Regions from separate parts of the Streptomyces sp. Edi4 genome, predicted to be linked through region 2. Evidence: predicted binding sites of a transcription regulator. Region 2 holds the regulator's gene; each other region holds the start of a gene.
The links. The regulator HrcA, encoded in region 2, represses chaperone genes, less so after heat shock. The targets are predictions, from matches to a motif close to TTNGCACTCNGNNNNNCNGAGTGCNAA.

Region 1 (3,271 bases), 2.1 Mb from region 2:
CCCTACGTCCTGGACATCGCGCGCCGCACGGGCGGTGCGGTGGAGGACGTGAACGACGAACAGATCGTCGACGCCATCAAGCTCCTCGCCCGCACCGAGGGCATCTTCGCGGAGACCGCGGGCGGTGTGACGGTCGGCGTCACGAAGAAGCTCATCGACGCCGGTCTCATCGACCCCTCGCTCACCACGGTCGTGCTCAACACCGGTGACGGACTCAAGACCCTGGACGCGGTGGCCGCCACCTCCCAGGCGACCGCCACCATCCGCCCGAGCCTGGACGCCTTCCGCGACGCGGGCCTCGCGCGCTGAGCCACCGCCGATCCTGATCGACTAGGAGCACCGAACCATGAGCGTGAACGTCCGCATCCCCACGATCCTGCGCACCTACACCGGCGGCAAGGCCGAGGTCACGGCCGAGGGGACGACCCTGGCCGACGTCATCGCCGACCTGGAGAAGAACCACACCGGGATCGCCGCGCGCGTCCTGGACGACCAGGGCAAGCTGCGCCGCTTCGTCAACGTGTACGTCAACGACGATGACGTCCGCTTCGAGCAGGGCCTGGAGACGGCGACGCCGGACGGCGCGGGCGTCTCGATCATCCCCGCGGTCGCCGGCGGCTGAACCGCGCCCACCACTTTCGGAATTGCCCCCTCCGCACGAGAAGCGGAGGGGGCAATTCAACATGATTGAGCGGGGTACAGTTGGGGAAACCCCCTCGCTCCGAGTGCCACGCGCATATGAGAACGCGACAACATGGGGTCAAAGTGTGTGAGCCATTTGCGCCTTAAGTGCGCTTTGCCCGGCCCGACTTGCCCCGGAATGCAGAATAAATGGCATTCCGCTCCCCATGCGTGCCCGGAATTCTCGTCCGATTGACCTGTTGCAGAGGGCAGTTGGGCAGATACATTCAGCCGCGGTCGACGCGTTCCGGCGCACACCCTCTCCTGTCGGAGGGTGCAGGTCTGACCCGGGTCCGCGAAGTGCGGCCCCGTGCAAGGGCCAGTAATAGGGGAGTTAGGCATGGCTCAGGGCACCGTCAAGTGGTTCAACGCGGAGAAGGGGTACGGCTTCATCGCGGTCGACGGTGGTGCGGATGTTTTCGTCCACTACAGCGCGATCCAGATGGACGGTTACCGCACCCTTGAAGAAGGTCAGCGAGTCGAGTTCGAGATCTCGCAGGGCCAGAAGGGTCCGCAGGCGGACATGGTCAAGCTCGCCGTCTGATAGAGACGCGATCGGCCACCGACGCACAAACGCATGAAGGGGACCACCCACCGGGCGGCCCCCTTCACGCATTCCCCGCCACCGAGCCCTTCAGGGGTGCGGGGAACTGCGCGGGAGGCGGGCACGGCCCGCAGGTGTGAGCGGGTTTGGGGGGTGCGGGGAACCGCGCGGGAGGCGGGCACGGCCCGCAGGCGTGAGCGGGAGTCAGGGGCGCGGGGAACTGCGCGAGAAGCGAGCACGGCCCGCAGGGCAACGGCACGCCAGGGGCGCGGGGAACTGCGCAGGCGGGCCGCGCCTGAAGACGCGCCGGGGGCGTGGGGGCAGAGCCCCCACCCAACCCCGGAGGACCGGCCAACCCCGGCAAGCGGCGCCCCCCGGTTCAAGAGACTCGCTTGCACTCGCAGGTGCCGAGTGCTAATCATTGGGCTTAGCACTCTCCCAGTGAGAGTGACAGAACTTGGATCGGGTCAGTGAGGCCCGCAACCCGAGTGGGGCAAGGAACCACAAGGGATGCAGGCCGTCCGTCGCGGGCACCGACACGGTCCACGAAGAACGCCACCCCTGTCCGGGAGGACCACTTCACATGGCCAAGATCATCGCGTTCGACGAGGAGGCACGGCGCGGTCTCGAGCGCGGGATGAACCAGCTCGCCGACGCCGTCAAGGTCACCCTCGGCCCCAAGGGCCGCAACGTCGTCCTCGAGAAGAAGTGGGGCGCCCCCACGATCACCAACGATGGTGTTTCCATCGCCAAGGAGATCGAGCTCGAGGACCCGTACGAGAAGATCGGCGCCGAGCTGGTCAAGGAAGTCGCCAAGAAGACGGACGACGTCGCCGGTGACGGAACGACCACCGCGACCGTCCTCGCCCAGGCCCTGGTGCGCGAGGGTCTGCGCAACGTGGCCGCCGGCGCCAACCCGATGGCCCTGAAGCGCGGCATCGAGAAGGCCGTCGAGGCCGTCTCCGCCGCCCTCCTGGAGCAGGCCAAGGACGTGGAGACCAAGGAGCAGATCGCTTCGACGGCCTCCATCTCCGCCGCCGACACCCAGATCGGCGAGCTCATCGCCGAGGCGATGGACAAGGTCGGCAAGGAAGGCGTCATCACCGTCGAGGAGTCGCAGACCTTCGGGCTCGAGCTTGAGCTCACCGAGGGCATGCGCTTCGACAAGGGCTACATCTCGGCGTACTTCGCCACCGACATGGAGCGTATGGAGGCGTCGCTCGACGACCCGTACATCCTGATCGTCAACTCGAAGATCAGCTCGGTCAAGGACCTGCTGCCGCTCCTCGAGAAGGTCATGCAGTCGGGCAAGCCCCTGCTGATCATCGCCGAGGACGTCGAGGGCGAGGCCCTGTCGACCCTGGTCGTCAACAAGATCCGCGGCACCTTCAAGTCCGTCGCCGTCAAGGCCCCGGGCTTCGGCGACCGCCGCAAGGCCATGCTCGGTGACATCGCCATCCTCACGGGCGGCACCGTCATCTCCGAGGAGGTCGGCCTCAAGCTGGAGAACGCCGGTCTCGACCTGCTCGGCCGCGCCCGCAAGGTCGTCATCACCAAGGACGAGACGACCATCGTCGACGGCTCCGGTGACAGCGACCAGGTCCAGGGCCGCGTCAACCAGATCCGCGCCGAGATCGAGAACAGCGACTCGGACTACGACCGCGAGAAGCTCCAGGAGCGCCTCGCCAAGCTCGCCGGCGGCGTGGCCGTCATCAAGGCGGGCGCGGCCACCGAGGTCGAGCTCAAGGAGCGCAAGCACCGCATCGAGGACGCCGTTCGCAACGCGAAGGCGGCCGTCGAGGAGGGCATCGTCGCCGGTGGTGGCGTGGCCCTGCTCCAGGCCTCCGCGGTGTTCGAGAAGCTGGAGCTCGAGGGCGACGAGGCGACCGGCGCCAAGGCCGTGAAGCTGGCCCTGGAGGCCCCGCTCAAGCAGATCGCCGTCAACGGTGGTCTCGAGGGTGGCGTCATCGTCGAGAAGGTGCGCAACCTGCCCGTCGGCCACGGCCTGAACGCCGCGACCGGTGAGTACGTCGACATGATCGCCGA
Region 2 (3,271 bases):
GGGGCGCACGGGCGCGGGCGCGACCGCCGAGGGGCGTACGAGGGTGACGACCCGGCCCTCCAGGAGGAAGCCGCGCGGCTCCATGGGGAAGACCCGGTGCTTGCCGAAGCGGTCCTCCAGGGTGACGGTCGGTCCCTGCGCCGTCTTCTCGCAGCGGATCACCGCCCCGCAGAACCCCGTGGAAACCTCCTCGACGACGAGGTCGGCCTCGGCAGGAACCTCAGGAACAGGTGCCTGCTTCTTCTTCCACGGCGGAGTGAGATCGGGGCTGTAGCTGCGCATGCGTCAGACGATACGGGCGGCCGGCGCTACGACACGCCGAATCTGACGGCGAGTTGGTCACGCTGGGCGCGGACGAAGGACGCGTCCACCACCGCCCCGTGCCCGGGCACGTACAGCGCTGCCGGGCCGCCGAGCGACAGCACCCGGTCCAGGGCGGCCGGCCAGCGCGGGGTGACCGCGTCCGGGCCCGCCTGCGGCTCGCCCGACTCCTCCACGAGGTCGCCGCACAGGACGATCTCCGGCGACCCGCCGCTCGCGGGGACGAGCACCACCAGGTCGTGCCCGCTGTGCCCGGGCCCGACGTTGGCGAGCAGCACCTGGCGCCCGCCCAGGTCGAGCGTCCACTCGCCGGACACCGCGTGATGGGGCAGCACCAGCAGGTCGGCCGCCTCGGCCGCGTCCCGCTCGGGCACGCCCTGGGCCACTGAGTCGTAGCGCATCTGCTCAGAGGTCATGACCCGCTCGATGCCGACAGCCCCGTACACCTGGGCGCCGGAGAAGGCCGCGGTGCCGAGAACGTGGTCGAAATGGGGGTGGCTGAGCGCGATGTGGGTCACACGGCGGCCGAACAGGGCCTGCGCCTGCGCCCGCAGTTCGGCGCCCTCACGCAGCGTCGCGCCCGTGTCGTACAGGAGCAGCGCGTCCTCGCCCGCGACCAGCGCGGCGGTCGCGTCCCAGCCCGGCAGGCGTCTGCGCCCCACTCCATCACCCAGGCGCTCCCAACCGAACTCTTCCCAACTTATGTCCATGAGGCGACGCTATCCGCGATCCGGGAGCGACGCCGCGAGGTAGCGTGGTCGGCCGCCCTTGCTAGGGGCGTACCGGTCGGCCGTACACTGACCGGGGGATTGCTGGCACTCGAACGCAGTGAGTGCCAAACGGACGGCTACTGGAGCTACTGGAGGTGTGCGCGATGCTCAGTGAACGCAGGCTCGAGGTGCTGCGCGCCATCGTCCAGGACTATGTCGGCACCGAGGAGCCGGTCGGGTCGAAGGCCCTGACCGAGCGGCACGCGCTGGGCGTCTCACCGGCGACCGTGCGCAACGACATGGCGGTCCTGGAGGAGGAGGGCTTCATCGCCCAGCCCCACACCAGCGCCGGCCGCATCCCGACCGACAAGGGCTACCGGCTCTTCGTCGACCGGCTCGCGGGCGTCAAGCCCCTGTCGTCGCCTGAGCGCCGCGCGATCCAGAACTTCCTGGACAGCGCGGTGGACCTGGACGACGTCGTGGCCCGTACGGTGCGGCTGCTCGCGCAGCTGACCCGGCAGGTGGCGGTCGTGCAGTACCCGTCGCTGACCCGCTCGACGGTGCGGCATGTGGAACTGCTCTCACTCGCCGCGGCCCGGCTCATGCTGGTGCTGATCACGGACACCGGCCGGGTCGAGCAGCGTATGGTCGACTGCCCGGCGCCGTTCGGCGAGGCCGCGCTCGCGGATCTGCGGGCCCGGCTCAACGCACGGGTGGTGGGACGCCGCTTCGCGGACGTGCCGCAGCTCGTGCAGGACCTGCCGGAGTCCTTTGAACCGGAGGACCGGGGAACCGTCTCGACGGTCCTCGCCACCCTCCTCGAAACCCTGGTCGAAGAGACCGAGGAGCGGCTGATGATCGGCGGCACCGCCAATCTGACCCGCTTCGGACACGACTTCCCGCTGACCATCAGGCCGGTGCTGGAAGCACTCGAGGAGCAGGTCGTGCTCCTCAAGCTGCTCGGCGAGGCCAAGGAATCGGGCATGACCGTACGCATCGGGCACGAGAACAACGCCCATGAAGGACTGAACTCCACGTCCGTCGTGTCGGTCGGCTACGGTTCCGGCGGCGAGGCGGTCGCCAAACTCGGCGTGGTCGGACCGACCCGCATGGATTACCCCGGAACGATGGGAGCGGTACGCGCAGTGGCACGTTACGTCGGACAGATCCTGGCGGAGTCGTAAGTGGCCACGGACTACTACGCCGTACTCGGCGTGCGCCGCGACGCATCACAGGACGAGATCAAGAAGGCGTTCCGGCGCCTCGCACGCGAACTCCACCCGGATGTGAATCCGGACCCGAAGACGCAGGAGCGCTTCAAGGAGATCAACGCCGCGTACGAGGTCCTGTCGGACCCGCAGAAGAAGCAGGTCTACGACCTTGGCGGGGACCCGCTGTCGTCGTCGGGCGGCGGTGGCGGGGCCGGCGGCTTCGGCGCGGGCGGCTTCGGCAACTTCTCGGACATCATGGACGCCTTCTTCGGCACGGCATCCCAGCGCGGCCCGCGCTCGCGGACCCGCCGGGGCCAGGACGCCATGATCCGCCTGGAGATCGACCTCAACGAGGCGGCCTTCGGCACCACCAAGGAGATCCAGGTCGACACCGCCGTGGTGTGCACGACCTGCTCGGGCGAGGGCGCCGCCCCCGGCACCTCCGCGCAGACCTGTGACATGTGCCGCGGCCGCGGCGAGGTGTCCCAGGTCACCCGGTCCTTCCTCGGCCAGGTCATGACCTCGCGGCCCTGCCCGCAGTGCCAGGGCTTCGGCACCGTGGTGCCCACCCCGTGCCCGGAGTGCGCCGGCGACGGCCGCATCCGCTCGCGGCGCACCCTGACCGTGAAGATCCCGGCCGGTGTCGACAACGGCACCCGCATCCAGCTCGCGGGCGAGGGCGAGGTCGGCCCCGGCGGCGGCCCCGCAGGCGACCTGTATGTGGAGATCCACGAGCTGGCGCACGACGTGTTCCAGCGGCGCGGCGACGACCTGCACTGCACGGTCACCATCCCCATGACGGCGGCGGCGCTCGGCACGAAGGTGCCGCTCCAGACGCTGGACGGCATGGAGGAGGTGGACATCCGCCCGGGCAGCCAGTCCGGCCAGTCCATCCCGCTGCACGCCCGCGGCATCACGCATCTGCGCGGCGGCGGGCGCGGTGACCTCATCGTGCACGTGGAGGTCCTGACCCCGAGCAAGCTGGACCCGCAGCAGGAGGACCTGCTGCGTCAGCTGGCCGAGCTGCGC
Region 3 (3,271 bases), 2.5 Mb from region 2:
GCGGCCGTCAGGACTGGAACGGCACCATGCCCGACATGGTCCGCCAGGTGATGAAGGTGATCACCGACAAGGGGTACGCCGTGGCCCGGCTCGAGGACTACGTGTGACCCGGTCCAGGGAGACGGGGTGAGGTGGGCGCACCGGCTGCGGGGCGCCCTGGCCGGGCTGCTCGCGGTCGGTGCGCTGCTCGGCCCGCTGGCCGGGTGCTCGGAGCCGAGCGCGCCCGTCGCCCCCTTCCAGCGGCTCGGGCGCAGGGCCGCCCACCCCACCTCGGTGCCGCGCGCCGGGGCCGCCGCGCGGGCGGCCGCCGCCCGGCGCTGGGGCCTTGCCGCCCCGCTCGCCCCCGCCCCGCGCCCGCCGTCCGGCCGCGCCGGCGCGCGCCTGCCCTTCGTCGTGGACCGGGTGCCGGTACGGGCGAGAGTGGTCTTCCTGACCTTCGACGACGGGCCGGTGACCGACCCCGGCTTCCCGCGGATGATCCGCGATCTTGAGCTGCCCGTCGCGCTGTTCCTCACGAGCGCGAACCCCGGCGGCGCCCTCGCCCCCGACGCCGCGACGCGCGAGCGCCTGGACGAGCTGCGCGCCCTTGGCGCCGGGCTCTACAACCACACCCTGGACCACCGCGACCTGCGGACCCTGGACCACGCGGGCCAGCGGGCGCAGATCTGCGGGCAGCGGGACCGTATCGCCGCCCGGTTCGGCAGCCGTCCGAGACTGTTCCGGCCGCCCTACGGTGCCTACGACGCCACCACGCTGCGGGCCGCGAAGGAGTGCGGGGTGGGCGCGGTCGTCCTGGCCCGCGTCACGATGACGGCCGACGGCCCGCGCTATGCCCGAGGCGCCCGGTCCCTGCGGCCCGGGGACATCGTGCGGGTGCGGCTCGGGCCCGGCGCGGACGCGACCCGGCTGACCGCGCGGGCGCTGGACCACATCCGGACGCGGGGGTTCACGGTGGGCCGGATCGAGGACTATCTCTGACCTGATCGCGCCCCCGCCTCTGTCCCCGCTTCTGACCTGATCGCGCCCCGCCTCTGTCCCCGCTTCTGACCTGATCGCGCCCCGCCTCTGCCCCCGCCTCTGACCCGACCGAGTCCCCCGTGCCCCCCGGACCGATCCGCCGCAGAGGCGCGAAATTGGCACTCCGCTTGACCGAGTGCTAACCGTCGTCCTAGTCTCGCTTCTGGCACTCCCCACCGGAGAGTGCCAACACAGCGACGGGCAGGTCCGGCACCCGCGACGACGGATCCACCTGGTCGCCACCCCAGACAGTTAACCCCGTGAGATCTCCGAAGGGGGAGACCGGAACGTGACGACCGTCAGCTCCAAGGTTGCCATCAAGCCGCTCGAGGACCGCATTGTGGTCCAGCCGCTCGACGCCGAGCAGACCACGGCCTCCGGCCTGGTCATTCCGGACACCGCGAAGGAGAAGCCCCAGGAGGGCGCCGTCCTCGCCGTTGGTCCGGGCCGCTTCGAGAACGGCGAGCGCCTGCCGCTCGACGTCAAGGTCGGCGACGTCGTGCTCTACAGCAAGTACGGCGGCACCGAGGTGAAGTACAACGGCGACGAGTACCTCGTCCTCTCGGCCCGCGACGTGCTCGCGATCATCGAGAAGTAATTACCGAAGCAATTCGGTAATTCATCGAAGTACTTCCTCGAAGCCAATGCTTTGAGAGCTGCGCCCCTGGTCACCCCGCTGATTGCCGGGCGGCGAGGGGCGCAGTGTCATTAACCCGAGTTTTCGAGAGGGCTGAACCGCTCCCATGGCGAAGATCCTGAAGTTCGACGAGGACGCCCGTCGCGCCCTTGAGCGCGGCGTCAACAAGCTTGCCGACACGGTGAAGGTGACGATCGGCCCCAAGGGCCGCAACGTCGTCATCGACAAGAAGTTCGGCGCCCCCACCATCACCAACGACGGTGTCACCATCGCGCGCGAGGTCGAGCTCGACGACCCGTACGAGAACCTGGGTGCCCAGCTCGTCAAGGAGGTGGCGACCAAGACCAACGACATCGCGGGTGACGGCACCACCACCGCCACCGTGCTGGCCCAGGCTCTGGTGCGCGAGGGCCTGCGCAACGTCGCCGCCGGCGCCTCCCCGGCCGCCCTGAAGAAGGGCATCGACGCCGCGGTCAAGGCCGTCTGCGACGAGCTCCTGGCGACCGCGCGTCCCATCGACGACAAGACCGACATCGCCGCCGTCGCCGCGCTGTCCGCCCAGGACAAGCAGATCGGCGAGCTCATCGCCGAGGCGATGGACAAGGTCGGCAAGGACGGTGTCATCACCGTCGAGGAGTCCAACACCTTCGGCGTGGACCTGGAGTTCACCGAGGGCATGGCCTTCGACAAGGGCTACCTCTCGCACTACATGGTCACCGACCAGGAGCGCATGGAGGCCGTCCTCGACGACCCGTACATCCTGATCAACCAGGGCAAGATCTCCTCGATCCAGGACCTGCTGCCGCTCCTGGAGAAGGTCATCCAGGCCGGCGCCTCCAAGCCGCTCCTGATCATCGCCGAGGACGTCGAGGGCGAGGCCCTTTCGACCCTGGTCGTCAACAAGATCCGCGGCACGTTCAACGCCGTGGCCGTCAAGGCCCCGGGCTTCGGCGACCGCCGCAAGGCCATGCTCCAGGACATCGCCACCCTCACCGGTGCGACCGTCATCGCCGAAGAGGTCGGCCTCAAGCTCGACCAGGCCGGTCTTGAGGTGCTGGGCACCGCGCGCCGCGTCACCATCACCAAGGACGACACCACGATCGTCGACGGCGGCGGCAACAGCGCCGACGTCGAGGGCCGCGTCAACCAGATCAAGGCCGAGATCGAGGCCACGGACTCCGACTGGGACCGCGAGAAGCTCCAGGAGCGCCTCGCGAAGCTGGCCGGCGGCGTGTGCGTGATCAAGGTCGGTGCCGCCACCGAGGTCGAGCTCAAGGAGCGCAAGCACCGTCTGGAGGACGCCATCTCCGCGACCCGCGCCGCGGTCGAGGAGGGCATCGTCTCCGGTGGTGGCTCCGCCCTGGTGCACGCCGCCAAGGTCCTCGAGGGCAACCTCGACAAGACCGGCGACGAGGCCACCGGTGTCGCGGTCGTGCGCCGCGCCGTCGTCGAGCCGCTGCGCTGGATCGCCGAGAACGCCGGCCTCGAGGGCTACGTCATCACCTCCAAGGTGAGCGAGCTCGACAAGGGCTTCGGCTTCAACGCCGCGACCGGTGAGTACGGCGACCTGGTCAAGGCCGGCGTCATCGACCCGGTCAAGGTCACCCGCTCCGCCCT

Region 1: the regulator HrcA is predicted to act here: its motif matches at 1,653-1,679, upstream of groL (chaperonin GroEL).
Region 3: the regulator HrcA is predicted to act here: its motif matches at 1,134-1,160, upstream of groES (co-chaperone GroES).

The regions. Positions count from the first base shown of each region.
Region 1 covers NZ_JBEJGY010000004.1:4,553,608-4,556,878, forward strand. Annotated here, with positions in the region: gene thrC (threonine synthase) at 1-309, shown strand, start outside; gene ABR738_RS22680 (ubiquitin-like small modifier protein 1) at 347-622, shown strand; gene ABR738_RS22685 (cold-shock protein) at 1,022-1,225, shown strand; gene groL (chaperonin GroEL) at 1,809-3,271, shown strand, end outside.
Region 2 covers NZ_JBEJGY010000004.1:2,502,419-2,505,689, reverse strand. Annotated here, with positions in the region: gene ABR738_RS13415 (DUF3097 domain-containing protein) at 1-282, opposite strand, end outside; gene ABR738_RS13410 (MBL fold metallo-hydrolase) at 309-1,031, opposite strand; gene hrcA (heat-inducible transcriptional repressor HrcA) at 1,196-2,215, shown strand; gene dnaJ (molecular chaperone DnaJ) at 2,216-3,271, shown strand, end outside.
Region 3 covers NZ_JBEJGY010000004.1:5,021,736-5,025,006, forward strand. Annotated here, with positions in the region: gene ABR738_RS24940 (polysaccharide deacetylase family protein) at 1-107, shown strand, start outside; gene ABR738_RS24945 (polysaccharide deacetylase family protein) at 127-978, shown strand; gene groES (co-chaperone GroES) at 1,307-1,615, shown strand; gene groL (chaperonin GroEL) at 1,761-3,271, shown strand, end outside.